Regions from separate parts of the Rhizobium sp. YTUHZ044 genome, predicted to be linked through region 1. Evidence: predicted binding sites of a transcription regulator. Region 1 holds the regulator's gene; each other region holds the start of a gene.

Region 1 (9,970 bases):
CGCGCTGGCGGCCGGCTTCGGCCTGATGGAATGGCTTCGAAGCATGATCCTCACCGGCTTTCCCTGGAATGCCATCGGCTACGGCCTGATGCCCGTTCCGCTGATGATGCAGTCGGCGCATGTGATCGGTGCGATGGGGGTGACTGCACTTGCCGTCTTCGTCTTTTCCGCCCCGGCGCTGATCGGAACGCGACAGGGCGCGAAGTCGGGAATTGCGCTCGCCGCCCTGCTGTTTGCCGCCCACCTCGGTTACGGCGCCTATGCCGTCCATCTGGCGCCGCGGCCGCAGCCCTTGCCCGAGGACAAGCGTCCGGTGGTGCGGCTGGTGCAGCCGGCCATCGACCAGGCGGCGAAGATGGACAACGACGCCGACCGCAATGCGATCTTCGAGACCCATCTGAAGCTTTCCGCCGAAGCGCCCAGGAATGGCGGCCGCAAACCCAACATTATCGTCTGGCCGGAAACCTCGATCCCCTTCATCCTCACCGACAACCAGGATGCGCTGACGCGGATCGCCGATACGCTCGACGACGACCAGGTTCTGATCGCCGGCGCGGTGCGCGCCGAGGAGATGGGGCCTGGCACACCGGTGCGCTACTACAATTCCATCTATGTGATCGACGGCCGCGGCCAGATCATCGCCGCCTCCGACAAGGTGCATCTCGTGCCTTTCGGCGAATATCTGCCCTTCGAGGACATCCTCACCGAACTCGGCATCCAGAACGTCGTCGAGATACCGGGCGGCTTTTCGGCCGCCGCAAGCCGGCACCTGCTGGCGTTGCCCGGCGGTCTCAATCTCTACCCGCTGATCTGCTACGAGATCATCTTTCCGGGCGAAATGACCGGCGACATCGTGGATGCCAACGCGCTCCTCAACCTCACCAACGATGCCTGGTTCGGCATCACGCCCGGGCCCTACCAGCATTTCCAGCAGGCGCGTGTTCGAGCAATCGAGACAGGCCTGCCGCTGATTCGCGACGCCAACAACGGCATTTCGGCAATCGTGAACGCGCATGGGGAAATCATCGCGGGCCTCGATCTTGGTGAGACTGGCTTCATTGATGCAACTGTTGATGGGCTCGGCAATGGGTTCGGAACCACATACCCCCGTGAGACATACTTCTGGTTGACCGAAGCACTGTTGATGTTGATTGCGCTAATTTCACGCGGAAGTTTTATTTTGAGGTTGAATTGACCAAAAACCCCTAAAATTGCATAGTGGTGTCAATCGGCGTTCTTAACGTATGTTTGTCGGCGGGTTCCCGCCGCTTACAACGTGGCGTTTTGGGATGGATCAGGGGCATGCCGGTTGGAAACAGAAATTCGTAGCTAGGGCACGACCATGATTGAAAATAAGAAGAAGCCGAATCCGATCGACATCCATGTTGGCAGCCGCATTCGCCTTCGCCGAACGATGTTGGGCATGAGCCAGGAAAAGCTTGGCGAAAGCCTCGGCATCACCTTCCAGCAGATCCAGAAATATGAAAAGGGCACCAACCGTGTCGGCGCAAGCCGTCTGCAGAACATCTCGAGCATCCTCAATGTTCCGGTCTCCTTCTTCTTCGAAGATGCGCCCGGCGAACATGCCGGCGCCGTTGGCGGCATGGCCGAAGCCTCCAGCTCGAATTACGTCGTAGACTTCCTCTCCTCCTCGGAGGGCCTGCAGCTCAACCGCGCCTTCGTCAAGATTTCCGATCCCAAGGTTCGCCGGAAGGTCGTGGAACTGGTCAAGGCGCTCGCTGCCGAAGCTGACGCTGACTGATCCAGCTCTCATTGCAAAATGGAAAGGCGGTCGAAAGGCCGCTTTTTTTATGTTTTTGGGGCAAAATTTGTCACTTCGCCGCGGATATAAAGATATATTTATGTCCTTGTGCGCTTGTCATCGGCGCTCGAACTGAGTACCTACTAGCTGGCTTTTATTCTTTGAGGGGAATCCCGGAATGCGCGCGAATTATCTCTTTACCAGCGAATCTGTTGCCGAAGGTCATCCGGACAAAGTGTGTGACCGCATCTCCGACGAGATCGTCGACCTGGTCTACCGCGAAGCGGCCAAGACCGGCGTCAATCCGTGGGGCGTGCGCATTGCCTGCGAAACGCTGGCAACAACCAATCGCGTCGTTATTGCCGGCGAGGTCCGCCTGCCACCGAGCCTGATGAAGAAGGACAAGGACGGCAAGGACGTCATCAATCCCTCGAAGTTCAAGGCCGCCGCCCGCCGCGCCATCAAGGATATCGGCTACGAGCAGGACGGCTTCCACTGGAAGAAGGCAAAGATCGACGTGCTGCTGCACTCTCAGTCGGCCGACATCGCCCAGGGCGTCGACAGCGCCGCCGACCAGCAGGGCGACGAGGGCGCCGGCGACCAGGGCATCATGTTCGGTTACGCCTGCAAGGAAACGCCGGACCTGATGCCGGCCCCGATCTATTATTCCCACAGGATTCTGCGGCTGCTTGCAGCCGCCCGCAAGAAGGGTGACGGCGAAGTCGCCAAGCTCGGCCCCGACGCCAAGAGCCAGGTGACCGTGCGTTACGTCGACGGCAAGCCGTCGGAAGTGACCTCGATCGTGCTTTCGACCCAGCATCTCGACGAGAGCTGGGATTCCAAGAAGGTTCGCGCGGTCGTCGAACCCTATATCCGCGAAGCACTCGGCGAACTGAAGATCGCCGAGGATTGCAAGTGGTACATCAACCCGACCGGCAAGTTCGTCATCGGCGGACCGGACGGCGATGCAGGCCTCACCGGCCGCAAGATCATCGTTGACACCTATGGCGGTGCGGCTCCGCATGGCGGCGGCGCATTCTCCGGCAAGGACACGACCAAGGTCGACCGTTCGGCTGCCTATGCCGCCCGCTACCTCGCCAAGAACGTCGTCGCCGCCGGCCTTGCCGACCGCTGCACGATCCAACTCTCCTACGCCATCGGCGTCGCGCAGCCGCTGTCGATCTATGTCGACCTGCACGGCACCGGCAAGGGTGTGTCGGAAGACCAGGTCGAAGCGGCGATCCGTCAGAATATGGACCTCTCGCCATCGGGCATCCGCCGTCACCTCGACCTCAACAAGCCAATCTACGCCAAGACCTCGGCCTACGGCCATTTCGGCCGCAAGGCCGGCCGTGACGGCTCGTTCTCCTGGGAGCGCACCGACCTCGTCAAGGCGCTCAAGGAAGCCGTCAAGACCAAGGCTGCTGCATGACGGATATGGAGCGCCGGGGACGGGCGACCGAAGCCTTTTTCGGTCGCCGCAAGGGAAAGGCCCTGCGCGAACAGCAGGCGGAAACGCTGAACAGCCTGCTCCCGGCATTCCTCATCGATCTCTCGGCGGCTCCCCCGGAGCCGCTGACATCCCTCTTCCCGATCCCGGTCACGACATTGCGGCTGGAAATCGGTTTCGGCGGCGGCGAACATCTGATTCATCGGGCGCTCGAAAGACCTTCGACCGGTTTCATCGGCGTCGAACCCTTCGTCAATTCGATGCAGAAGCTTTTGTCGCGCATCGGCGAAACCGGTGCCTCCAATATCCGCGTCTATAATGACGATGCAACGCAACTGCTCGACTGGCTGCCGGATGGCACGCTCGACAAGATTGATCTGCTCTATCCCGACCCATGGCCGAAGCGGAAGCACTGGAAGCGCCGCTTCGTCTCGAAGACCAATCTCGACCGCTTTCATCGCGTGCTGAAGCCCGGCGGCCTTTTCTGCTTCGCCTCCGACATCGACACCTATGTGAACTGGACGCTGATCAAATGCCGCGACCATGGCGGCTTCGACTGGATGGCGGAAAACGCGGCGGATTGGCTGACCCCCTATGAGGGCTGGCCGAGCACGCGCTACGAGACGAAAGCGCGCCGCGAGGGCCGTTCCTCGGCCTATCTGACATTCAGGAAGATCTGACTTCAGCGAACACTGCGCTGGAAGCAATTGAAGGCCATGTAGTGCCGTGCGGCACCAACGACGATTAGTTCCGAAGCAGTATGGCTTTCAAATGCATGATGGCATTTGGTTTTTCAGAGGCACTGATGGCGTTTGACGGTCAGTGCAGACTGACCGTCTTCAATTCGTCTTCGGCCGCCTTGAAGAAGGTGCTGGAGCGGTTGTCCGTCAGAAGGATGGGCGTGCCGTCGGCGCCGAAGAGTGCCCAGAGATCGACGTTCGGATCGATATCCGGCGCCTCTGGGAAGCACTTGGCGACCTCTTCAGTGCGCATCTTTCTGATATAGGCGACCTCGCCGTTGCCGATGTGGGCAAGCTCGGATTTGGTCAAGCGAGACGTGGCTTCTTTCATCAACATTCCTGTTCCTCCGGGAGAAGGGACCAACGGTTCGACAAACCGTTGTGCTACTGTGAAACCGAAATGTTAATTTTCTTGACCATGCGGGCGGGTTCGGGACGAATTAGATCGACGGAGAGCAGACCGTTCTTGAGGCCGGCGCCAAGCACCTGCATGCCGTCGGCCAGCACGAAGGTGCGCTGAAACTGGCGGGCGGCGATGCCGCGATAGAGATAGTCCCGCTCGCCCTGCTCCAGCTGGCGGCCGCGGATCACAAGCTGGTTCTCCTCGGTGGAGACATCAAGCTCCTCCTCGCTGAAACCGGCAACCGCAAGGGTGATGCGCAGACGTTCGGGGGCGCCGCTGTCGGCGGCGATGCGTTCGATATTGTAAGGCGGGTATCCGTCGCTCGCCTTGGAAATGCGCTCCAGCGTCTTTTCCATGGCGTCGAAGCCCAGAAGCAAAGGGCTGGCGAAAGGCGTAATGCGGCTCATCTCTTTTCAAGTCCTTGATGCAAGCGACCATCCCGGACCTCAAGCGCAGCATCCGGATGCCGCTAATATGGGGGCATGATTACGGCGCTGCAAGGCGCGCACGACCCTCCCCAATTTAAACATCTGTCAATTTTCGAATGGCCGCGGCCGCCTCCTTGCTTGACAAAGGACCTGCTGCCTCGCATCAAAACATGCCCGCGCGTAATGTGCCGATTTGTGACGGGAAATGAAGAGATGGTGTCTGCCGGGACAACCGGCATGGCGGAAACGGGACGAGTGGAATGGCAAGCGCGAGAAAGATCATCATCGACACGGATCCCGGCCAGGATGACGCGGCCGCCATCATGCTGGCTTTCGGCAGCCGCGATGAGCTCGAGGTGCTGGGGATCACGACGGTCGCTGGCAACGTGCCGCTGTCATTCACCAGCCGCAACGCGCGCATCGTCTGCGAGCTCTGCAGCCGCACGGATGTAAAGATTTTCGCCGGAGCCGATAGGCCGATCGCCCGCAAGCTGGTGACGGCAGAGCATGTGCATGGCAAGACCGGGCTCGACGGCCCTGATCTGCCCGAACCGACGATGGCGCTGCAGCCCGGCCACTCCGTCGATTTCATCATCGAGACGCTGCGCCGCGAGCCGGAGGGCACAGTGACGCTCTGCACGCTCGGGCCGCTCACCAATATCGGCATGGCCTTCCAGAGGGCGCCCGACATCGTTGCCCGCGTTCGCGAGCTGGTGATGATGGGCGGTGGCTTTTTCGAGGGCGGCAACATTACACCGGCCGCCGAATTCAACATTTATGTCGACCCCGAAGCCGCCGACATCGTTTTCCGCTCCGGCGTCCCGATCGTGATGATGCCGCTCGACGTGACGCACCAGCTGCTGACCCGCAAGGACCGGGTCAAGCGCATGGCCGAGATCGGCACGGCGCCGGCAAAGGCCATGGTCGAAATGCTGGAATTCTTCGAACGCTTCGATATCGAGAAATACGGTTCCGACGGCGGGCCGCTGCACGACCCGACGGTTGTCGCCTATCTGCTGAAACCAGAGCTTTTCCAGGGCCGGGACTGCAATGTCGAAATCGAGGTCCAGTCCGAACTCACCGTCGGGATGACCGTCGTCGACTGGTGGCATGTGACCGACCGCAAGCGCAATGCCAAGGTCATGCGCCATGTCGATGCGGACGGCTTCTTCGATCTGCTGATCGAACGCTTCGCCCGCATCTGATTTTTATCTCCTTCTCCGAGCCGGAGAGGGAAACCGAGCTCAGGCGTCCTTCTCGTCGAAGACGGAATTGATCTCGGCCTCGACCGGCTTCGGGCCACCCTTGGCGACGCCGACCATGGCCGGGCGCAGGACGCGTTCGCCGATGGTGAAGCCGGCCTGCACGACCTGGACGACGGTATTGTTCGGCACTTCGGAGTTCGGCACTTCGAACATCGCCTGATGGAAATTCGGATCGAATTTCTGGCCAACCGGCTCCAGCTTGCGAACGCCGTGGCGCTCCAGCGCCGCGAGCATCGCGCGCTCGGTCATCTCCACACCTTCGATCAGCGTGGTGAGGCCGGCATCGGCCGTGGCCTTGGTCTCCGGAGAGATGGCGTCCAGTGCCCGGCGCAAATTGTCCGAGACGGCGAGCATGTCCCGGGCGAAACCGGCGACGGAATAGGATTTTGCATCCTTGACCTCGCGCTCGGTGCGGCGGCGCAGATTATCCATCTCGGCGGCAAGGCGCAGATAGCGGTCACGCAGCTCGGCATTCTCGGCCTTCAGGAGGTCGATCGGATCCGGCTGGTTTGCCTCCTCCTGCCCGGCAGTGGCTGTTTCGACGTTGACGGCAGCGTCGGCTGCGGCGTTGGCCGCAGTTGCGTCAGGTCCGTTTTTCGTCGTTTCATCGGTCATGACGGTCTCCGGTTGGTATTTTCAGATGCGCCCGATATCGAGGTTTGACCGGAAAAAATCAAGTCTGCGTGACGAAGAAGCGAAAATTCCGCGGCTTCGCCAGTGATGACATCAAAGCGGATTGCGCGACAGGCGGGAGACGAGCTGGGCGGTATAATCCACCATCGGCACGATACGGGAATAATTGAGCCGCGTCGGGCCGATGACACCGACGGCGCCGACAATCCGGTCGTCCTCGTCGCGATAGGGCGCGACGATGAGCGACGAGCCGGACAGCGAGAAGAGCTTGTTTTCCGAACCGATGAAGATCCGAACGCCCGAACCACTTTCGGCCAGGTTAAGAAGCTCGATCAGGCTATCCTTCTTTTCGAGATCATCGAACAGCATGCGCAGCCGGTCGAGATCTTCGGCGCCGGCGAGGCCTTCGAGCAGATTGGCGCGGCCACGGATGATCAGCTGGGCGGGCTTTCCCTCGTCCGGGCTGCCGGCCCAGACGGCGATGCCGCGCTCGACAAGATCGCGCGAGAGCGCATCGAGTTCGTGACGGACATCATCCTTCAGACGGCTTAATTGTTTGCGCAGCTCCGGCAGCGTCTGGCCGGACATGTGGGCGTTGAGGAAATTCGCCGCCTCCGTCAATTGCGACGAGGTGATGCCTGCCGGCAGTTCGATGATGCGGTTTTCCACCTGATCGTGATCGCCGACGAGTACGGCGAGCGCCTTTGTCGGCTCAAGCCGGATGAACTCGACATGTTTCAACACCGGATCGCTTTTCGAGGTGATGACGAGGCCGGCCCCGCGCGAGATGCCGGAAAGCATGCGACTCGCCTCGTTCATCATCGATTCTACCGGATTGCCGCCGCTTTCGGCCCGCACCTGGCGATCGATGCTGGCACGCTCCTCGGCGGAGAGATCGCCGATCTGCATGAAGGCATCGACGAAGAAGCGCAGCCCGATCTGGGTCGGCAGCCGGCCGGCGCTGACATGCGGGGAATAGATGAGACCGAGCTCTTCGAGATCGCTCATGACGTTGCGCACCGAGGCCGGCGACAGCGACATCGGCAGCAGGCGCGACAGATTGCGCGAGCCGAGCGGCTCGCCGCTTTCAAGATACCCTTCGACGATGCGGCGGAAAATTTCCCTGGAGCGTTCGTCCAGTGCAGCAACGGCATCCGAAACCGACGTCGACCTGATGCCCATGAACCTTTTCAAACCCACGCTGATGATGCTCCCGAAAATATAGTCAAACTCGCACCCGTGGCAAAAGGGAATTTGCAAATGGGCGCCGCCAATCGTAGAAGCGGTCAACAACTCCAGGAGATGAGAATGCGGCCTTCAGGCAGAAAAACCGACCAGATGCGCAAGGTCTCGTTCGAGCGCAATTTTTCCAAGCATGCGGAAGGCTCGTGCCTGGTGAAATTCGGCGATACGCACGTGCTTTGCACCGCGAGCCTCGAGGAAAAGACGCCGCCATGGCTGCGCAACACCGGCAAGGGCTGGGTCACGGCCGAATACGGCATGCTGCCGCGGGCAACCGGCGAGCGCATGAAGCGCGAGGCCGCCGCCGGCAAGCAGGGCGGCCGCACGCAGGAAATCCAACGGCTGATCGGCCGGTCGCTGCGCGCCGTCGTCGATCTGCAGGCGCTCGGCGAAAAGCAGATCACGCTCGATTGCGACGTCATCCAGGCCGACGGCGGCACACGGACGGCCTCGATCACCGGCGGCTGGATCGCGCTCTACGACTGCCTGAAATGGATGGAAAGCCGCAACATGATCAAGGTCGACCGGGTCCTGAAGGACCACGTCGCCGCCATCTCCTGCGGCGTTTTCGCCAGCCAACCGGTCATCGACCTCGATTATCTCGAGGATTCCTCGGCCGAGACCGACGCAAATTTCGTCATGACCGGCGCCGGCGGCATCGTCGAAATCCAGGGCACGGCCGAAGGCACGCCGTTCAGCGAAGAGGAATTCAGTTCGCTGATGCGGCTTGCCAAGAACGGCATCGGCGAACTCGTCGCCCTGCAGAAAGAGGCGATTGCGGGATGAACCCCATGCTGGAAGGCATGTTGGAAACGGCGCTCTATGCGCGCGATCTCGATCAGGCCGAGACGTTCTACGAAGACGTTCTCGGGCTTGAAAAGATCACCCGCGCCGGCAATCGGCATGTCTTCTTCCGCTGTGGGCCTGGCGTTCTCCTGATCTTCAACCCCGAGGAAACGATAAAGCCACCGGCACCCGACGCACTGCAGGTGCCGCCGCACGGCATGACCGGGCAAGGCCATGCCTGTTTCCGGGTGTCCGGTCGCAATATCGATGCGATGGCCGAACAGCTGATGGCGGCTGACGTCGCGATCGAATCCGAGGTGCACTGGCCAAACGGCGGCCGCTCGATCTATTTCCGCGACCCTGCCGGCAACAGCCTGGAATGCGCGGAGGCAAAAATCTGGGGCATCGAACAGGATATCTGAATGCGCAAGCTCGAAACCAAAACCATCGTCGTCGCCAGCCACAATGCCGGCAAGATCCGCGAGATCCAGGAACTGATCGGACCGCTCGGCTTCACCGCCAAGTCTGCGGCCGAACTGAATTTCGTCGAACCTGACGAGACCGGCACGAGCTTCGAGGAGAATGCGACGATCAAGGCGGTCGCTTCAGCCAATGCCGCGGGCATGCCGGCGCTTTCGGATGATTCCGGCCTGGTGGTCGACGCGCTCGGCGGCGATCCCGGCGTCTACACCGCCAACTGGGCGGAGACGGCAGACGGCACGCGCGACTTCGACATGGCGATGGCCAAGGTGGAAAAGGCGCTGCAGGATGCGGGCGCCACGACGCCGGAACAGCGCGGGGCGCGTTTCGTCAGCGTACTTTGCCTGGCTTGGCCGGACGGGCACACGGAGCTTTTCCGCGGCGAGGTCGAAGGCAACGTCGTCTGGCCGCCGCGGGGCACCCAGGGCTTCGGCTATGATCCGGTTTTCCAGCCCGAGGGTTACGACGTTACCTTCGGCGAAATGAGCGGCGAGGAGAAACACGGCTGGAACGTCGGCAAGCCACAGGCGCTGTCGCACCGGGCCCGTGCCTTCAAACTTTTCGTCGAAACCTGCCTGGAGGCATAAGGTCTGTTCGTGGGCAATTTCGATACGCCAAGCCTCTCGCGCGACGCCGCGCTGCTGCCCGATACCGGCGAGCCCGGCTTCGGCGTCTATGTGCATTGGCCCTTCTGCGCGGCGAAGTGTCCCTATTGCGACTTCAACAGCCATGTACGCCATCAGCCGGTGGACCAGGAGCGCTTTGCATCAGCCTTTTTGAA
Region 2 (9,970 bases), on a different replicon from region 1:
CTGCTGTTCCACAAGCTTTCCAGGCGGAACTATCCGCACGTCGTTCCTAAGCCGGCGGAAAACACCCACCAGACGATCGATCCGCCATCTGCCGTGCGGGTGGGCTTTCGCGAGGAGGATGTCGACGCCGCCCTTGAAGCGCTCGACGAAACCTTCGATATCGACCGGGCCGACCTCGGGCGACTGCTGCAGCAGGTCGAGCTGCAGGCAGCCATCCGATCAAACGACAAGATCAGCTGCGCCGATATCATGTCGCGTGACGTGATCGCCATCGGTGAGGCGTCTGGGCCGGACGCCGCGCGGCATCTTCTTTTGAAGCATAATATCCGTACCTTGCCGGTGAAGGATCCGGAAGGCCGTCTGATCGGCACTGTCGGCTTGCGTGAATTGTTTGCGGACGGCGATACGATTGCCCATGCGATCTCCAAACCGGCGACGGCGAGAGCTTCAGATGCGGCTCTGTCGCTCCTGCCGGTTCTGACGGACGGGCGCACCCATGCCGTCATCATTGTCGACGACGACCACCGGATCCTCGGCCTGATATCGCAGACCGACCTTTTGAGCGCCGTGGCGCGGCTGCTGCCGAATGACGGCGACACGATCGCGGCCGTGGCGTGAGCTTGTCGAGCGGCTCGGATTGCCGCCGGAGATCTCGCTGTCACAGGCTGCATGCTGCGTCGTCATTTCCGCGAAGTTGCCGTCTACAACTGCGGGACTTCGGACGTTTCCGAAATGATCCCGGCGATGACCTGAAACGGATGTGGAATGCGCTTCGCGTCAATTTCCTTCACCTGCGACCGGCAGGAATATCCTGTCGCCATAAGGATATCGGTATCGCCGGCCGCATCGACTTCCGGTTTCCAGCTCATCGCGTAGAGGCGTTCGGAGATCGGGCGGTTGCGGGCCTCGTGCCCGAAGGTGCCGGCCATGCCGCAACAGCCGGTTTGCGCAACCTGAAGGTCAATGCCAAGGCTTTCGAAGATCTTTTGCCATTGTGCGACGGAGGCCGGCGCATTGGTGCGTTCGGTGCAATGAGGCATCAAGCGGAAGCTGTTGCCCTTGACGACCGAAGGGGAAGCGGCGAGCCGGTCGAGATTGGCGGCGAGCCATTCCTGGGGAAGAAGGACTGCCGCCTTCAGCATTCCTTTATACTCGCTGCGGAAGGCGAGCGTCATCGACGGATCGAGGCCGACAAGCGTCATTCCGGCATCATCGAGCTGCTGAAGATAGCCTGCTGTCCGTTGGGCTGCATCGGCGAAGCGTCCGAGATAGCCATGCACATGCAGGGCTTTGCCATTGACATGGGAGGCCGCGAGAAGGGGTGAGAAGCCTGATTTCCTGGCGAGAACGATTGCGGCGAGTGCAACGTCAGGATCGAAATAGGCGGTAAAGCTGTCGGCGACGAAGACCACGCTCCGCTGCCTTTCACCCGGCGACAGCGCTTCGATCGTCTGAGCGGTCGCAAGCGGCACGCCGAGGCGGGCGGCTTCCTTTGCCAGTGAGATTTGCGGCAGACGCGGCAGCGAGGTCAGCCCCACCACACGCATCAACCTTCTGCCGACCCGCGTGCCGACGACCATGTTGTAGGCGGGGCGGATGCGCTGGACGAGCGGCAGGGTCGTCTCGATCGCCGCGACCAGCGGGTCCTTCAGCGGACGGAGATAACGTCCGTAGTAGAGTTCCAGGAATTTCGAGCGGAAGGCCGGCACGCTGACCTTCACCGGGCATTGCCCGGCGCAGGCCTTGCAGGCGAGACAGGTCTCCATCGCCGCGCGCACCTCATGGGAAAAATCGTCCCGATTTGCCGGGCTCAGCGAGTTGAAGGCGCGTCGCGCGAGGCTCGCGAGCGGAGCGCTTCGCCGCAGGCGCGTTGCCTCATCGCGGGGATCGATGCCATTTTCGGCAAGCAGCATCAGCCATTCCCGCATCAGCGCGGCACGGCCCTTGGGCGAAAAGCGGCGGTCGCGCGTCGCCTTGTAGGAGGGGCACATCGGGCTCGTTTCGTCGAAATCGAAACAGGCGCCATTGCCGTTGCAATAGGCGGCATTGTCGAAGGCGGAGCGGATCTGGTTGCCGATGATACGGTCGGTATCTCCCCGCAGCGGGACATCGTCGATCTTTGTCAGCGCCTCTGACGAAGGCGTGGCAATCTTGCCCGGATTGAGCCGGTTATCCGGATCGAAAGCCCGCTTGATTTCCTGCAGGCAGGGATAAAGATCGCCGAAGAATTCAGGCACATATTCCGAACGCACCCCTTTGCCGTGCTCTCCCCAGAGCACGCCGCCATATTTGCGGGTGAGCGTCACCGCGGCGTCGCTGATCTCCCGAACCAGCCGGACATGAGCGTCGCGGGTGAGGTCAAGGGCTGGCCGCACGTGCAGCACGCCGGCATCGACATGGCCGAACATGCCGTAGGAAAGGCCAGCGCCATCGAGAAGGGCGCGGAATTCGCGAATATAGGCCGCCAGATTTTCCGGCGGCACGGCCGTATCCTCGACGAAGGCGACAGGCCTGACCGGCCCCTCCACATTTCCGAGCAGGCCAACGGCGCGCTTGCGCATCGACCAGATCGCCTCGACCTCAGCATGGCCTCGGGCAATCGTGTAACCGGCATGGCGGGTGCTTATGCCGGCGTCGAGAGCTGCGGTCACTTCCGAGAGCTTGCGTTCGAGCTCCTCCTCGTCGTCGGCGAGGACTTCGACGATATTGATGCCATCGGTCACCGCGTCCGGTTCATCCGGAAAAAAGCGGGCGATGCCGGTCCAGACGATGTCGCGTCTCGCAAGACCAAGTACTTTCTCATCGATGGTCTCCACCGAGGCGACCTTCAGCGCCGCGAGATCGCGGGCGTCTTCCAGGGCGGTATTGAAATCGCCATAGCGGATATTGATCAGCGCCGCATGAGCGGGGATCGGCAGAAGGTTGAGTTCGGCTTCGGCGATCAAAGCCAGCGTTCCCTCCGATCCGCAGAGAACGGCGTTGAGGTCGAAGCATCCGTCGTCGCGCCTGACATGGGCGAGGTCGTAGCCGGTCATGTAGCGATTGAGTTTCGGGAAAACCTCAGTGATCCGGTCCCGCTTTTCGCGTGTGATCCGCTCCACCGTTCTGTGGATCTCGCCGACGCGGTCCTTACCTGCGACGATCTCATCGAGCGCTTCCGCATCGAGCGGGCGCGACCAAAAATCGGAGCCGTCCACCAGCACGATGCGCAATCCGAGAATATGGTTGCTGGTCTTGCCGTAGAGGCAGGAACCCTGGCCACAGGCGTCGGTGGAGATCATGCCGCCGATCGTGGCGCGGTTGGAGGTGGAGAGTTCGGGCGCGAAAAAGAGACCGTAAGGTTTCAGCGCCTGGTTCAACTGATCCTTGACGACGCCCGCCTGCACGCGCGCGACCCTGCGGACGGGATCGATTTCGAGAATGGACCTCATGTGCCGCGAACAATCCACCACCACGCCAGATGTCAGGGATTGCCCGTTCGTGCCGGTGCCGCCGCCGCGCGGTGCAATACTTATTCCGCGGAACGTGGGTTCTGCCAGCACGGACGCTAGGTGCTGCAGGTCTTCTACGCCTCGCGGAAAAAGGATGCCCGTCGGCTCAAGCTGGTAAATGGAATTGTCGGTCGAAAATACGGTTCGGCTGGCCGGGCCGGTCTCGATGTCGCCCTCGAATCCCGCTTCGACGAGCCGCTGGAAAAACCCTATGGCGGGGAGGGCGAGGGTAACCTTCGGCTGGAGGCGTGGAATCATTGCGAACCTTCAGAATGCACTCGAACTCTGTCACTAGCGCATCAGCCCCAGAATCGGAATCGATTTCCGAGGGCGATGTGAGGATCAAGTGCCACGGCTCCTTGCAGCGGCTGATAAAACGCGCAACGCCAGTCCCAGTCCCAGTCCCAGTCCCAGTCCCAGTCCCAGTCCCAGTCCCTGTCCCTGTCCGTGTGCGCGGCGGAGGCTGCATTATATCAGCCTTCGCCGTGACGGTTCCGTGCAGTCAGTGAGCAGCCGGTGGGCGTCCGTTTGTCTCGAAGAGACCGCGAGCCGCCTCGACCATCGCCTGCAGATGATTGGGATCGCGCACGCCCTGTCGGTAGAGCTCGATGATGATGCTCGCCATTCGTTCGGCTTCGTCGCTGTCTCTTGCCACTGCGTAATCGGCGCTGAGCTTGTCGAAGACGCGCTGGCAGGTTTCGAGATCGCGGGAGTCCAGCGGCACCTGCGATCGGTTTAGGATCGTTTGAACCATCTTCATTCCCTCGGAAAAGGCCCGCCAGGCGTGTCCAGGCGAGCCTGCGGCCTTGTCTTAAAAGTCCATACCGGCGCCGGGGGGCATCGCCGGAGGAGCATCCTTCTTCGGCTTCTCGGCGATCATCGCTTCCGTCGTCACCAGCAGGCCGGCGATGGAAGATGCGTCCTGTAGCGCGGTGCGGACGACCTTGGCCGGATCGATGACGCCCTGCGCGTAGAGATCGCCGAATTCGCCGGTCTGAGCGTTCCAGCCATAGGAAAATTCGCTCTTCTCGCGCAGCTTGCCGACAACTACCGAACCTTCGGCGCCGGCGTTTTCGGCGATCTGGCGAGCCGGGGCCTCGAGCGCACGGCGCACGATTTCGACGCCGACCCGCTGATCGTCATTGGCAGTCTTCAAATTGTCGAGTGCCTTGACAGCGCGCAGCAGCGCCACACCGCCACCGGGCAGGATGCCTTCCTCGACCGCCGCGCGTGTTGCATGCAGCGCGTCGTCGACGCGATCCTTCTTCTCCTTCACCTCGACTTCCGTCGAGCCGCCGACGCGGATGACGGCAACACCGCCGGCGAGCTTGGCAAGACGTTCCTGCAGCTTCTCGCGATCGTAGTCGGAGGTGGTTTCTTCAATCTGGGCCTTGATCTGGGCGATGCGGCCTGAAATCTCCTCCTTCGAACCGACGCCGTCGATGATGGTCGTGTTTTCCTTCTCGACCGTGATCTTCTTTGCCCGGCCGAGCATATTGAGCGTCACATTCTCAAGCTTGATGCCGAGATCTTCGGAGATGACGGTGCCGGCGGTCAGGATGGCGATGTCCTCAAGCATGGCCTTGCGGCGATCGCCGAAGCCAGGCGCCTTGACGGCAGCGATCTTCAGGCCGCCGCGCAGCTTGTTGACGACCAAGGTCGCAAGGGCTTCTCCTTCGACGTCTTCAGCGATGATGAGGAGCGGCTTGCCGGACTGAACGACAGCTTCGAGGATCGGCAGCATCGCCTGCAGGTTCGACAGCTTCTTCTCATGAATGAGAATATAGGGATCCTCGAATTCGACCCGCATCTTGTCGGCATTGGTGACGAAATAGGGGCTCAAATAGCCGCGGTCGAACTGCATGCCTTCGACGACCTCGAGTTCGGTTTCGGCGGTCTTGGCTTCTTCAACGGTGATGACGCCGTCATTGCCGACCTTTTGCACGGCCTCCGCCAGGAAGCGGCCGATTTCCGCATCGCCATTGGCGGAGATGGTGCCGACCTGGGCAATTTCGGCATTGTTGGATATCTTGCGGGCGTTGGCCTTCAGTTCTTCGACGATAGCGCTGACGGCGAGATCGATGCCGCGTTTCAGGTCCATCGGGTTCATGCCTGATGTCACGGCCTTGGCGCCCTCCTTGACGATCGCCTGGGCGAGCACCGTCGCAGTCGTGGTGCCGTCGCCGGCGATGTCGCTGGTCTTCGAAGCGACTTCGCGGACCATCTGGGCACCCATGTTTTCGAACTTGTCTTCGAGCTCGATTTCCTTGGCAACCGAAACGCCGTCCTTGGTGATGCGCGGCGCGCCGAACGACTTGTCGATCACGACGTTACGGCCTTTCGGACCCAGTGTCACCTTTACGGCGTTGGCCAGGATGTCGACACCGCGCAGCATTTTTTCGCGGGCTTCGACGCTGAATTTGACTTCTTTAGCAGCCATGTCCTCACTCCTTCATCGGCAGCTAGCGCATGTCGCCAAGTGTACAGCGGTTTTGCGAGAACGACATGCGAAGAAATTAAGATCCAAAGCGCGAGGGACGACCCTCAGAGATCGCAACGCGCTTTAGCGTTGACTTCCGACTTGATGGACTCAGGCGGCCTCTTTCCGCTCGCTCTGAGCTTCGATGATACCCATCACGTCGCTTTCCTTCATGATCAGCAGGTCTTCGCCATCGATCTTGATCTCCGTGCCGGACCACTTGCCGAACAGGATGCGATCGCCGACCTTGACGTCGAGTGCCTGGATTTGGCCGGCATCGTCGCGTGCGCCGGGACCGACGGCGATGACCTCGCCTTCCTGCGGCTTTTCCCTGGCGGTGTCGGGAATGATGATGCCGCCCTTGGTCTTTTCCTCGGAATCGACGCGGCGGACGAGAATGCGGTCATGAAGCGGTCGGAACGACATGTCTTCCTCCATAGACAAACAATGACGACGGTGTCGGTGCTGGCCGGACCGGATTGATGAGATCCGGACGGGTGCAAGTCGCGCGCATTGCGCGAATGATCTGGTTCGAGCGTTTTTCGATTTCAAGAGGAGCAGGAGAAAAATTAGCACTCTCTGCTGTCGACTGCTAGCAACTCTCCCGGGAACAGAAGCCCCCTTCCTGCGTTCGACATAATGAAGATAGTCGTCCCCTCGTCTCGAAGGCGAGTTCAAACTGCACAAGGCTTGAATCCGGATGTCGGCGTTCCTAGCTCTCTGGCGATCGAGGCTCGATGAGCTCGATCACCGTCGCACGTCTTAGGAGTGAGTGACATGGAAGAGAAGACCAATATAATCAAAGACCTCAGTATCGAGGAACGCGAGGAGATCTTCGTCGATATCGCTCGCACGCTGGAGGATACGGCGCGTGAGGCTCTTGTCGAAGGCAATACGCAATTTGCCGTGCTCTCCAACAACATGGCCGAAGCGATCCGCGTCAATGCCGACGAACTCGCCAGGGACGATCCCGAGAATGCCGAGCGCGTGTTGCTCCAGGCAACGGCGATGATCTCGCAGTTCGAGGCCGTGCACCCCTATCGCATGGTAAGCATGGCCGTTCACTGATTGCCGGCAGGACGGCTTGGCTTGGCCGCCCGCTCGAATCAATCGCCAGCATGCGGAACTCTCGCGGCTGGCGGAGGTTATTGGATCACAGCATCGAAAGGTGATCCATGACCACTTCCCCAACCAACATCTCACCCGAGAGTGGAACCGACGATGCGCGCTCCTTCGACACGCAGCAAGCTGAGGCCGATCGCCAGGCGGCATTGGAAGCCGCCCGCTGCAATGTGCGTTCGACGTTGGATCGCGAGAGCGGCACCGAGACCCCAAGCCTGAAACTGGCGAGGGAGTATCTCAGTCTCGGCGGGCGGCGCCGGTCCAAGATCGACGACAACATCACCACTGTTCGTCAATGGAATGAGGATCCCCCGGCGGCCGAACGCTTTTGGAAAGAGCGAGTGGAGACGCTTTCAAAGGATCAGCGCAAACAGGTGGAGGATTTTCTTCCGACCATCAACACGCCTTGAAGATGGCCGCCCGGCTCGTCGCCGCGCGCCAAATTGAGTAGCGAGGTCAGGTCGAAACTGGAGAAGATCATGGCCATAGATAAACACGAGCAGATACGCCGGCGCGCCTATGAAATCTGGGAAGCCGAAGGCCGCCCTGAAGGTTCGGACCTGCGTCACTGGATGCAAGCTTGCGACGAACTGGCTGGCGAAGACGAGCATGAGACGCTGCAAGACCTGCTTGATCAAGACGACAGAGATGATGCGGCCTTGCTGCAAGGAGCCGGGGAAAGCGGTGATCTCGATCCGCCGCGAGCCGACCTTGGTGTTGCCGGCTCCACGACGCCCGATATCGAGATAACAACCGGGGAGAACCCTTCCCGGCGAAAAATCAGAAGGACCGAAGGACCGTAACCGCCATGCAGCATCTCGACCATGCCATGCAAATCGCCTTAGAGGCGCATGAAGGGCAGGTGGACAAGACCGGGCGGCCATTCTTTGAGCATTGCCAGCGGGTCGCGCTTCTCGTGTCGGGAGACGAGGCGCGAACGGTTGCCTATCTTCACGACGTCGCCGAAAAAGGCAGTGGCTGGACGCTCGACAGGTTAAGGGAGGAAGGCTTCCCGCCGGCGATCATCTCTGCGGTGGATGCCTTGACGCGGCGGCCCGAGGAGCCTGACGACGAATTCGTCAGACGCGCCGCATCGAATTCGCTGGCCCTGCCAGTCAAACAGGCGGACCTTGAAGACAATCTCCGACAGGCCGAACAAGCCGGCAAGAAAACCGAAAAATACCAGCGCGGTCTGGATCTCCTGCACGACATCCGGAACGAACGCTAGGTCTGTTCGGGCGGTGCCGGCGAAAGTCCCGAAGAATGTCTGCCGTGCGTCCTCTTGCATCACCGGATATTTTCCGCCTCGCTCGCAACCATTCTTCAACCATAGAAAGCGGAGCACCCTGAGGCCGACCTGAGGTGAGGGTCGTGTTAACCGGTACGACCTATAGTCGCGTCCATGTGGATGAACGAGGGAACGGTCGTGTCCGGCGAACTGCACACAATCTTGGCAATGGATGGCACGTTGGCAGGCCTGCAGGGTGTCGGCGACGCCCTCGAGCGACATGGTATCGTGCTGCGCGTTCACCTCGACCGAGCTGAGTTTCACGAATGCGCCGCCAAACGACCGCTGCCGGCGCTCATTCTGCTGGACGCCCTGTCGCCGGAGGGAGGTGGGCTCGAAGACTGCCGGCGTTTCAAATCAAAGCCTATAACGTGTGATATTCCAGTCATCATTCTGGTCTCGCCGGAGGACGAGGAGAGCCGGATCGGAGGGCTTGCCGCCGGTGCGGTGGATTGCGTTTCCAACCTTGTCTCCGCCGCGGAGCTCGTCGCCCGCATTAAGCGACATATCGAGCTCGGCGCAGTCCACGCGCGCCTGCAGCGGCGCAACGAGCAACTCGATACGGCACTTGCCAGCATGGGACAAGGCGTCTGCCTGTTCGACGAGGCCGGCCGGCTGCTGCTTTCAAACAACCGTTATGCCGAAGTCTACGGACTTGATCCCTCCGTCATCCATCCGGGACAGTCACTCAAGGACATCCTCAACCTGAGACAGGGGGTCGGCGCCGTTCCCGCCACCTCGACCTCGGAATATCTCGCCTGGGCCGAAGCGACCAATAGGGGCGATACGCCTCGGGATTGGATCAAGGAACTCAAGTCGGGCCAGATCATCCGCGGCTATCATCAGCGCACGTCGGACGGCGGATGGGTATCGACCCACGAGGATATCACGCAGGCCTGGCAGGCTGAAAAGGCCCTTGCGAAGGCGCATGTCCAGGCAGAACGCGCCGAGCAGGAGGCGCGGGCAGCGCATTCACGTCTTCTGGCGGCTTTCGAAGTCGTCCCGGAAGGTCTCGTCCTATTCGACGAGGAAGACCGCTTCGTCCTCTGGAACCAGAGATATGAGCAGCTTTACGCCGAAAGCGGCAATATGCTCGTAAAAGGCATGCGCTTCGAAGACCGCCTGCGTGCTGGCCTCGAGCGCGGCCAATATCCGGAAGCGGTCGGACGCGAAGAGGAATGGCTGGCGGAAAGGCTGGCCCATCATGCAAAGCCCACCAGCAAACACGAGCAGCGCCTACCCGGAAACCGCTGGATACGGATCGAAGAACGCCAGATCTCCGAAGGCGGCAGCGTCGGCATACGTGTCGACATTACCGATCTCAAGATGCAGGAGGCATCGTTCAGGCTGCTGTTCGAAGGCAACCCGATGCCGATGTGGGTTTACGATCATGAAACGTTGAGATTTCTCCACGTAAACCAAGCCGCCATCGATCACTACGGCTATCGTCTGGAGCAATTCCTGACGATGCGACTATCCGACATCGAGGCGCAGGAATCCAATCCGCCGCAGGCCGTCGTTTTCGATGTCGAGGATCCTGCTTCGTCCCGCTCTTGCCGCCATCTCAAGGGAGATGGCGCGGCCATCGAG
Region 3 (9,970 bases), 990 kb from region 1:
CCGCGTCGTACGGCACGCCAAGTGTTCAGTGCTGGTCGAGCGGCAGAAGATCTGAATCTTCGCCGCTCCATTTTCGAGTGCTCTTCCCAGTCGTCGAGGCGGGGCAGACCTCGCGCGGTCTGTCACGAAGATTTACTGCCCGCGCGATGCGCCGCAGTTGCGCCCCCGCCAGTTCGGTGCGACCATCGCAATCGGGTACGAAACGGGTTGGCGTGCATGGCCGAGTTCAACGGCATTCGCTGGGCTTACGACAGATACGAGTTGATCGCCGACGGCATCGTCCATGGCGTCGGTCTCGTGTTGGCGCTGATCGGCGCCACCGCTCTGATCTTTTACGCCACGGTTTGGAGCTCCCACGGCGCGCTCGCCGCCGCCTGGATCTATGGCGTCGGACTGGTGCTGACGCTTGCCATCTCCTTTTCCTACAATGTCTGGCCGGTCTCGCGCACCAAATGGTTCCTGCGCCGCTTCGATCATTCTGCGATCTTCATCCTGATCGCCGCCACCTATACGCCTTTCCTCGAGCGCGGCGCCGACGATCCGCTGCTCTTCTTCATGCTGGTGGTGATATGGCTGTTCGCTGCCGTCGGCATCGTCCTGAAATGCGCCTTTCCCGGGCGCTACGACCGTCTCGCCATCCTGCTTTACCTCGCCATGGGCTGGAGCGGCGTGCTGGTGGCGGGGCCCGTCGCCGCGCGCATTCCCTCCGCTTCGATGCTGCTGATCATTATCGGCGGCGTCATCTATTCACTCGGCGTCATCTTCCATGTCTGGGAGAAACTGCGTTTCCAGAACGCCATCTGGCACGGTTTCGTCGTCATTGCAGCGGCCGTGCATTATTCCGCCGTCTTCGCTTGTTTCAGCCTGCCAATGCCGGGCTTCTGAGCTGCGGCCTGCCCGAGACCGTTCCGCAAGCCTTTCTCTGCCGTATCAGCCGTTTACATCTTTCGAACTGCGGCGTATGCCAACCCGCGCAGTCAATCCGAACCGGGTCATCATGACAGACGCCGTCCTCCTCCGCGACGCCACCGAAGCCGATCTTCCCGCCATCCGGGATATCTACAATCATGCCGTCGAGCACACGACGGCGATCTGGAACGAGACGCTCGTCGATCTCGAAAACCGACGGGAATGGCTGAGCGCGCGCAACGGCCGCGGCTTTCCGGTCATCGTCGCCGACAAGTCGGGTAAGGTCGCGGGCTATGCCTCCTATGGCGACTGGCGCTCCTTCGAGGGCTATCGCCACACGGTCGAACATTCCGTCTATGTCGAGAAAGATCATCGCAGCGCCGGCATCGGCGAGGCCCTGATGCGCGAATTGATTGCGCGTGCGGCGGCCGCCAATATCCATGTGATGATCGCCGGCATCGAGGCCGACAACACCGCCTCGATCCGGCTGCACGAAAAGCTCGGCTTCCGTATTGTCGGCAGATTTTCCGAGGTCGGCACCAAGTTCGGCCGTTGGCTGGACCTCACCTGCATGGAGCTTCGCCTGCCCGGCGAGGCCGATTGACCTACTTGCTCGGGCAAGGCCGACGGAGGATGAGCGCTCGCCGGACGGAGTGACCGGCAAATCATTGCCGGAGCGGTCACTATCTTTTTATTGTATTCTGAGCTGTGTAGAAAAGAGAGGCCGCCTGCTTCGCGAGAGGCGGCGTGATAAGCGTCATGGAGTTCAACAGTTCAATGGTAATGCATAGATCGCCGCTCGGCCTCCTTGCCTTCCTTCTTCTCGCCGCTGCTCCGATTTCCTCGCGTGCTGCCGATTGTGGCAGCACGGCCTCGCCGAAGCTCGACTGGCAGGAATGCACGAAGAAAAACCTGATGTTGCAGGGCAGTGACCTCCAAGGCGCCAATCTCTTCAGCACCGATTTCTCGCTGACCGATCTCAGCGGTTCGAATTTCAAATCCGCCAATCTGGAAAAGGCGAGCTTGGTGCGGGCCTCGCTTGAGGGGTCACATGCCGAAGGGGCCAACTTCGCCAAGGTCGAGGCCTATCGCGCCAGCTTCGCCAATATTGCCGCCGAAGGCGCTTCCTTTGCCGGCGCCGAGCTGCAGCGCGCCAATTTTGCCGGCGCCCGGCTCTCCGGCGCGAGCTTCGAAAAGGCCGAACTCGGCCGCGCCGATTTCGACAAGGCGGTGCTGACGGGGGTGAAATTCTCTTTCGCCAATCTCTCCCGCGCTGACCTTTCCCACGCCACCTTCGAAGGCCCGTTAATCTTCGAGCGCGCCTTCATGTTCTTGACTCGCATCGAAGGCCTCGACCTCTCGGCTGCCGCCGGGCTCGAACAGGCACAGATCGACCTCGCCTGCGGTGACGCCTCGACCAAACTGCCCGCCGGCCTCTCGGCGCCGCCGACATGGCCTTGTCCGGCTGAGCACGAGTGATTACCAGGCGACACTATACGCCTATGGCAACACGCACGTCTCTCTGGGATGGTTCGGTTCGACTTAGTGGAGTTTGAACTCGCCCATGACGCGGCGCCACTCGTTCGGCCCGATCAGCCGCTGGTGGGTGTAGCGAACAGAATGCAACGGCCCGTCGAGGGAGGACTGCCAGAACTCGAGAAACTTATGCATCTCCGGAAAGTCCGGGGCAAGATCGTAATCCTGCCAGACATAGGTCTGCAGCACGGATTCAAAATCAGGAATGCGATAGAGGATATGTGCAGTGGTCAGCCCATAGCCGTTCAGCTGACGTTCCAGATCTGAGGAAAATCGCATACTTCATCTCCGTTTCGTGACGCTCGAAAGGTGGCGCAAAATTTTGCAGCCATCAACGGATTTCTGAAACGCGTCCACCGTGTTTATTGTTCCTTTACAGGATGTTAGCAGCCACTTCGCACGAGTGCTAATTTTTTTATGGCGCCCTCTTGAAATGGAAAAACCGCAAAACCAGATCATTGCGCGCAGAACGCTCGATCGAGGTTTTGCACCCGCCCGGACTGGTCATCCGGTCCGGCCAGGGGAATAACATCACTATTGTTTGTCCATTGGAGGAAAACATGTCGTTCCGACCGCTTCATGATCGCATTCTCGTCCGCCGCGTCGATTCCGAGGAAAAGACCAAGGGCGGCATCATCATTCCCGACACTGCCAAGGAAAAGCCGCAGGAAGGCGAGGTCATCGCCGTCGGGCCCGGTGCACGCAACGATGCCGGCCAGATCCAGGCGCTCGACGTCAAGGTCGGCGATCGCGTTCTGTTCGGCAAGTGGTCCGGCACTGAGATCAAGATCAACGGCGAGGACCTGCTGATCATGAAGGAAAGCGATGTCATGGGCATTATTGAAGCCCAGGCGGCCGAAAAGATCGCCGCCTGAGGCATGTCCGCGCATGAGTCAAAAAGCTGCCTATTGAAGGAGTGAAAGAATGGCTGCGAAAGAAGTGAAATTTCATAGCGATGCCCGTGAACGCATGCTGCGTGGGGTCGATGTGCTGGCCAATGCCGTGAAGGTGACGCTGGGCCCGAAAGGCCGTAACGTCGTGATCGACAAGTCCTTCGGCGCGCCGCGCATCACCAAGGACGGCGTTTCGGTTGCCAAGGAAATCGAGCTCGAAGACAAGTTCGAAAACATGGGCGCGCAGATGCTGCGCGAAGTCGCATCGAAGACCAACGACCTCGCCGGCGACGGCACCACGACTGCGACGGTGCTCGCCCAGGCGATTGTCAAGGAGGGCGCCAAGGCGGTCGCCTCCGGCATGAACCCGATGGACCTGAAACGCGGCATCGATCTCGCCGTCGACGCTGTCGTCGCGGAACTGAAAACTAACGCCCGCAAGATCTCCAACAATTCCGAAATTGCCCAGGTCGGCACGATCTCCGCCAATGGTGATTCCGAGATCGGCCGCTACCTTGCCGAAGCAATGGAGAAGGTTGGCAACGAAGGCGTCATCACCGTTGAAGAGGCCAAGACTGCCGAAACCGAACTCGAGGTGGTCGAAGGCATGCAATTCGACCGCGGTTATCTGAGCCCCTATTTCGTCACCAATCAGGACAAGATGCGGGTCGAACTGGAGGATCCCTATATCCTCATTCATGAGAAGAAGCTCTCGAACCTGCAGTCGATGCTGCCGGTTCTCGAAGCCGTGGTTCAGTCCGGCAAGCCGCTCCTCATCATTGCTGAAGACGTCGAAGGAGAAGCCCTTGCGACCTTGGTCGTCAACAAGCTGCGCGGCGGCCTGAAGATCGCTGCCGTCAAGGCGCCTGGCTTCGGCGACCGCCGCAAGGCCATGCTTGAAGACATCGCCATCCTGACCGGCGGCACCGTCATCTCCGAAGATCTCGGCATCAAGCTTGAGAATGTGACGCTCAATATGCTCGGCCGGGCAAAGAAGGTGGCCATCGAAAAGGAAAATACCACCATCATCGACGGTGCTGGTTCGAAAGCGGAACTCGACGGTCGCACCGCTCAGATCCGCGCTCAGATCGAAGAAACCACCTCCGACTATGATCGCGAGAAGCTGCAGGAACGTCTTGCCAAGCTCGCCGGCGGTGTTGCCGTCATCCGCGTCGGCGGCTCGACGGAAGTCGAAGTGAAGGAGAAGAAGGATCGCGTCGACGACGCGCTGCATGCAACACGCGCGGCAGTCGAGGAAGGCATCCTGCCCGGTGGCGGTGTGGCGCTGCTGCGCGCGGTCAAGGCGCTCGACAATTTGAAGACTGCCAATGACGACCAGCGGGTCGGCGTTGAAATCGTGCGCCGGGCGATCGAAGCCCCGGTTCGCCAGATCGCCGAAAACGCCGGCGCCGAAGGCTCCATCATCGTCGGTAAGCTGCGTGAAAAGAGCGAATTTTCCTATGGCTGGAACGCCCAGACCGGTGAATATGGCGATCTCTACGCGCAGGGCGTCATCGATCCGGCCAAGGTCGTTCGCACCGCACTTCAGGATGCAGCTTCGGTTGCCGGCCTGCTGGTGACGACGGAAGCGATGATCGCCGAAAAGCCGAAGAAGGAAGCTGCTCCGGCCATGCCCGCCGGCGCCGGCATGGACTTCTAAGCGATCGCTCGGCCCGCTCTGCCCTCGGGGCGGGCCGTGCTACGCACTACCGAATGAAACAAGTTCCATCGGTCGACATCAATGGAGCCAAGCTATGAGAAAGGAAAACATCAGCAATTCCATACAGCAGAATGCCGTGGCAGCTATCAGTGCGGCGCATCTGCTTCATCCGGCGAAGCATTTCGGTCACCCGCGTGACGTGCTTGCCGCCGCCGAGATCGACAACGACGAGAAGCGGGCAATTCTCGCTTCATGGGCATCCGATATCTTCGCAGTCGAATCCGTACCAGCCCTCCGCCTTTACCCTGGGGCCGAAAGAGCTGTATCCTATGACGAGATCCTTGAAGCGCTGAAGGCTTTGGATAATGGCGATCGCCCATCCGCGAGGCAGGATACGTCCGCTTCCCTGAGTTCCCACAGGACCCGTCGTCGAAAACCACCCACCCCCCGATTTCCCGGCCTTTGCTTGTGCAGCTATTGGAAAGGAGGACGGCGCCGACCGCTGTTCGAAACCTGACTCTCCGTCTGGCCTGCCGTGTGCCTCTCGAAGACGCAGGCATGATTTTTGCCGACGGCTCTTTGCTCAACTGAGGAGTTTTGCCGATGAAGATCGCTCAGATTGCACCGCTCGCCGAGAGCGTTCCCCCAAAGCTCTACGGCGGGACGGAGCGGATCGTTTCCTACCTTACTGAAGAACTCGTGGCAAAGGGACATGAGGTCACGCTCTTTGCCAGCGGCGATTCCGTCACACGGGCGACACTCGTGTCATGTGCGGACGTCGCCTTGCGGCTCAACCCTGCGGTCAGGGACCATCTACCGCATCAGGTCGTGATGCTCGAGGAGATCCGGAGGCGGGCGCATGAGTTCGACGTACTGCATTTCCACATCGACCTGCTGCATTTCCCGCTGATCCGCGATTTCGCCGATCGAACCGTGACCACGCTGCACGGGCGGCTCGACTTGCCGGATCTCAAGCCGTTCTACGCCGCTTTCCCCGATATTCCATTGGTGTCGATCTCCAATGATCAGCGTCACCCGATGCCACCAGTCGACTGGCGCGGGACGGTCTATCATGGTCTCCCGGCCGATCTTCTTCCATTCACGGAGAACCCTAGGGGTAACTACCTGGCCTTCCTTGGTCGGATCTCTCCGGAAAAGCGCCCCGACCGAGCCATTCAGATCGCGGCAAAAGTCGGCATGCCTCTGAAGATCGCCGCCAAGATCGATAATGCCGACAAGGTCTATTGGGAAACCGTCATCGAGCCGATCGTTAAGAGCCATCCGCATGTAGAATTTATCGGCGAGATCGACGAACGTGAGAAAGCTGACTTCCTCGGAAATGCAGGCGCTCTGCTCTTCCCGATCGACTGGCCGGAGCCCTTCGGGCTGGTGATGATCGAGGCCATGGCCTGCGGCACCCCGGTCATCGCTTTCGGCTGTGGCTCGGTTCCCGAGGTCATTGACAATGGCATCTCCGGCATCCTGGTCGACAGCGTCACCGAGGCGGCCGAAAATGTCGAATGGGCGCTGCGCCTCGATCGGCGCAAGGTGCGGGCAGCGTTTGAAAAGCGCTTCACCGCACAGCGAATGGCGTGCGACTATCTCGACATCTATCGCAACCTGCCGGGCGTTCGCATCAAAGCCGCGCCCCTCCGCCGGTCGAATGGTCAAGCGCTCGACCTGCAGGCTGTCGCCTGAGGCAAGGAGGAGGAGACCATGTCGAACGTATCTGCGGACAGCAACCCCGCCACAGCATCGTCAGGCGTGGTAGCGCCCGTCGCTCAGTTCTTCATTCCGGCCGCCGCATCGCTGCAGGAGCGCCGGCCGCGTACATTGAAGCACGGCGATACTTTCGCCGTCTTCGACCATAATGGCGATGCTCTTTCCGGTCCCGGCAGCCCGGAAGGCCTTTTTCACCGGGACACTCGTCATCTCTCGCATCTTTACCTGACGATCAACGAACAGCGGCCGATGCTGCTGTCGTCGACGCTGCGGGACGACAATGCGACGCTGACCTGCGATCTCACCAATCCTGATCAGTTCGATGAGAAAGGAAGGCTGGTTCTGGGCCATGACGTGATTCATCTGCGCAGATCGCGCTTTCTCTGGAATGCCAGTTGTTATGAACGGCTGGCTGTGAGGAATTATGACGAGCGGCGGCAACAAGTTCGCATTCAGATCTCTTTCGGGGCCGATTTCGCCGATCTTTTTGAAGTCCGCGGCACCGCAAGGGCAAGGCGAGGGCGCCATCTTCCCGCGGTCGTAGAACAGGATTGGATCCTGCTTTCCTATATCGGCCTGGACGGTCGCAAGCGGTCGACGCGCCTTTCCTTCATGCCGGAACCGGCCGAGGTTCGTAGCGATCTCGTCACTTATGACCTCCATCTGGAACCGCACGAGACCAAATCGCTCTTCATCCAGATCGCCTGCGACCATACCTCCGCCGATCGACTGAGCCGTCTTTCCTTCTTCCTTGCCTTGCGGGATGCCCGCCGCGCGTTGCGTGCCTCCTCCTCGCGCGCGGCGTCGGTCACAACCTCCAACGAGATCTTCAACGAAGTCGCGCGACGCAGCGCCTCCGATCTTTACATGCTGATCACCGACAAGCCGGAAGGCCCCTATCCCTATGCTGGTATTCCCTGGTTCAGCACTGTTTTCGGCCGCGACGCCCTGATCACGGCGCTTCAGACGCTTTGGCTCGATCCGGAGATCGCCCGCGGGGTTCTCGGTCATCTTGCAGCCAATCAGGCGACGGACGTCGATCCTGCTTCAGACGCCGAGCCGGGCAAGATCCTGCACGAAGTGCGTTGCGGCGAAATGGCCGAACTCGGCGAGGTTCCATTCCGGCGTTACTACGGCAGCATCGACTCGACGCCGCTCTTCGTGATGCTGGCCGGCGACTATCTCAAACGAACCGGTGATCTTGCGACCATCGACCGTATCCTGCCGCATGTCGAAGCGGCACTGACCTGGATCGACGAACATGGGGATCGCGATGGAGACGGCTTCGTCGAATACGGGCGGCTGACGGAAGAAGGACTGATCAATCAGGCGTGGAAGGATAGCAACGACTCGGTCTTCCATGCCGATGGCACATTGGCCCGAGGCCCGATCGCGATCGCCGAAGTCCAGGCCTATGTCTACGGCGCTTGGCAAAGTGCTGCCGAAATCTTCCGGTGGAGGGGCAAGCCGGAACGCGCGGCGAGCTTTCTCGCGCGCGCGGAGGGACTGCGCCGCGCCTTCGACATGAGCTTCTTCGATGAGGAACTCGGCACCTATGTGTTGGCTCTCGACGGGGATAAACGGCCTTGCCGGGTCCGATCCTCCAATGCCGGCCACGCTCTGTTCACCGGTATTGCTTATCCCGAACGGGTCGCACAGGTGACCCGCACCCTTATGAATGCGTCGTCCTTCTGTGGCTGGGGCATCCGGACGATTCCCTCGACCGAAGCACGTTACAATCCTATGAGCTACCACAATGGCTCGATCTGGCCACATGACAATGCCATGATCGCCAGTGGTCTTGCCCGCTATGGCTATCGCGCCGAAGCCGCGCGAATCTTCGAGGGACTGTTTGCCGCTGCGACCTATATCGACCTGCGGCGGCTTCCCGAACTGCTCTGCGGCCTGCCGCGTCAGCGCGCACGCGGACCGACCTCTTATCCGGTTGCCTGCTCGCCGCAAGCATGGGCAGCAGCAGCCCCTTTGTCGCTGCTGCAATCCTGCCTCGGTCTCGACTTCGATCCGAATAGTTTGCAGATCAGCTTCAGCGTGCCGCGGCTTCCTTCTTTCCTCGATGAGGTGATCTTACAGCGCCTGCTGATCGGCAATTGCTCGGCTGACGTGGCCATCCGCCGGTCGAGACACCAGGTCGTGGTCGATGTCATCAATCGACAGGGCAATGTCAGCGTGCTCACCACGGCCTGATGAAGGACCGTGCAGGGAAGACGGGTCGACCGCCTTTTCTAATCCGGTTCCTCTTCGTCCGACCTCAGCAGGTCAACAAGCGCAGCAACCCTGCCGGTCGGTAGATGCCGCCCTTCACCCACCAGGGCCTCGTCATTGTTGGCCCATGCAAACGCCTCGACAAGATCGGTTTGGGTTGCACCTGTCGCGATAATCTCGGCCACAAGCGTTTTGTCTGCAGGTCCAAGGACGGCGACGACGTCGTGTGAAGTCATTGTCATAACCATTGCTCCTCGCTCAAGCTCCAAAACATATGGTGGCGTCTTCGAAAAGATCAATTTTTCTCGTTAAGAAATTCGATCCCCTTGAAACTGTAAGACACTGAATTATATCAGTATTGTCGATCGCCCAATAGGGATCGGCAGAAAGTCCAGGAGACGCCGGTCGCTCTTGGCGTCTCCTTGTGTCCATGTTGCTTGCAAGGAGGATATGGCTATGAGGACAAACCTCGATTTCTCTCCCCTGTTCCGGTCGAGCATCGGCTTCGAGCGAATGTTGAACGCGCTTGAGGCTGCAGGCCGCGCCGAGACAATCGACAACTGGCCGCCTTACGATATCGTCAAGGCTGGTGAGAACGACTACCGCATTGCCATGGCAGTGGCGGGCTTTTCGCAGGACGAGCTGGCAATCACGCAAGAGCAGAACATGCTCATGGTATCGGGGCAGAGGGCAGAGAGCGAAGATGTTCAATACCTGCATCGCGGAATTGCCGGACGCTCGTTCCAGCGCCGGTTCGAACTGGCCGATCATGTGAAGGTTGTCGACGCCGGTCTTGCCAACGGTCTGCTGACCATCGATCTCAAGCACGAAATTCCTGAAGAGATGAAGCCGCGCCAAATCGAGATCGGAACTGGTCACGTAATGCCGAAGGCCGAGACGAAGCAGATCGAGGGCGAGACACAGGCGGCCTGAGCGTGGCGCCAGACGCCGTCTGGCGCCCATGAACCATCAGAAAGGAGTAGAGCCATGAGTGTTCGTGATTTGATTCCCTGGGGCCGCAACAACG

What was found. The regulator HrcA, encoded in region 1, represses chaperone genes, less so after heat shock. The targets are predictions, from matches to a motif close to GTTAGCACTCNCNNNNNGNGAGTGCTAAC.
Region 2: NL154_RS24815 (co-chaperone GroES) is a predicted target of HrcA. The motif match lies at 6,539-6,567, and genes of this name have one in related genera.
Region 3: groES (co-chaperone GroES) is a predicted target of HrcA. The motif match lies at 2,828-2,856, and genes of this name have one in related genera.

What each region holds. Positions count from the first base shown of each region.
Region 1 covers NZ_CP101426.1:3,859-13,828, reverse strand. The annotation lists gene lnt (apolipoprotein N-acyltransferase) at 1-1,195, shown strand, start outside; gene NL154_RS00070 (helix-turn-helix domain-containing protein) at 1,343-1,762, shown strand; gene metK (methionine adenosyltransferase) at 1,941-3,194, shown strand; gene trmB (tRNA (guanine(46)-N(7))-methyltransferase TrmB) at 3,191-3,892, shown strand; gene NL154_RS00055 (DUF1150 family protein) at 4,032-4,289, opposite strand; gene NL154_RS00050 (Hsp20 family protein) at 4,337-4,762, opposite strand; gene NL154_RS00045 (nucleoside hydrolase) at 5,044-5,988, shown strand; gene grpE (nucleotide exchange factor GrpE) at 6,028-6,663, opposite strand; gene hrcA (heat-inducible transcriptional repressor HrcA) at 6,775-7,863, opposite strand; gene rph (ribonuclease PH) at 7,990-8,709, shown strand; gene NL154_RS00025 (VOC family protein) at 8,706-9,131, shown strand; gene rdgB (RdgB/HAM1 family non-canonical purine NTP pyrophosphatase) at 9,132-9,776, shown strand; gene hemW (radical SAM family heme chaperone HemW) at 9,786-9,970, shown strand, end outside.
Region 2 covers NZ_CP101427.1:409,122-419,091, forward strand. The annotation lists gene NL154_RS24795 (HPP family protein) at 1-618, shown strand, start outside; gene ydiJ (D-2-hydroxyglutarate dehydrogenase YdiJ) at 702-3,749, opposite strand; gene NL154_RS24805 (hypothetical protein) at 3,994-4,245, opposite strand; gene groL (chaperonin GroEL) at 4,303-5,931, opposite strand; gene NL154_RS24815 (co-chaperone GroES) at 6,082-6,396, opposite strand; gene NL154_RS24820 (hypothetical protein) at 6,748-7,038, shown strand; gene NL154_RS24825 (hypothetical protein) at 7,146-7,502, shown strand; gene NL154_RS24830 (DUF2934 domain-containing protein) at 7,572-7,895, shown strand; gene NL154_RS24835 (HD domain-containing protein) at 7,901-8,320, shown strand; gene NL154_RS24840 (PAS-domain containing protein) at 8,519-9,970, shown strand, end outside.
Region 3 covers NZ_CP101426.1:996,019-1,005,988, forward strand. The annotation lists gene NL154_RS04845 (universal stress protein) at 1-55, shown strand, start outside; gene trhA (PAQR family membrane homeostasis protein TrhA) at 217-885, shown strand; gene NL154_RS04855 (GNAT family N-acetyltransferase) at 962-1,513, shown strand; gene NL154_RS04860 (pentapeptide repeat-containing protein) at 1,687-2,388, shown strand; gene NL154_RS04865 (usg protein) at 2,452-2,724, opposite strand; gene groES (co-chaperone GroES) at 3,006-3,320, shown strand; gene groL (chaperonin GroEL) at 3,370-4,998, shown strand; gene NL154_RS04880 (hypothetical protein) at 5,093-5,515, shown strand; gene NL154_RS04885 (glycosyltransferase family 4 protein) at 5,602-6,696, shown strand; gene NL154_RS04890 (amylo-alpha-1,6-glucosidase) at 6,715-8,925, shown strand; gene NL154_RS04895 (hypothetical protein) at 8,964-9,185, opposite strand; gene NL154_RS04900 (Hsp20 family protein) at 9,400-9,876, shown strand; gene NL154_RS04905 (Hsp20/alpha crystallin family protein) at 9,931-9,970, shown strand, end outside.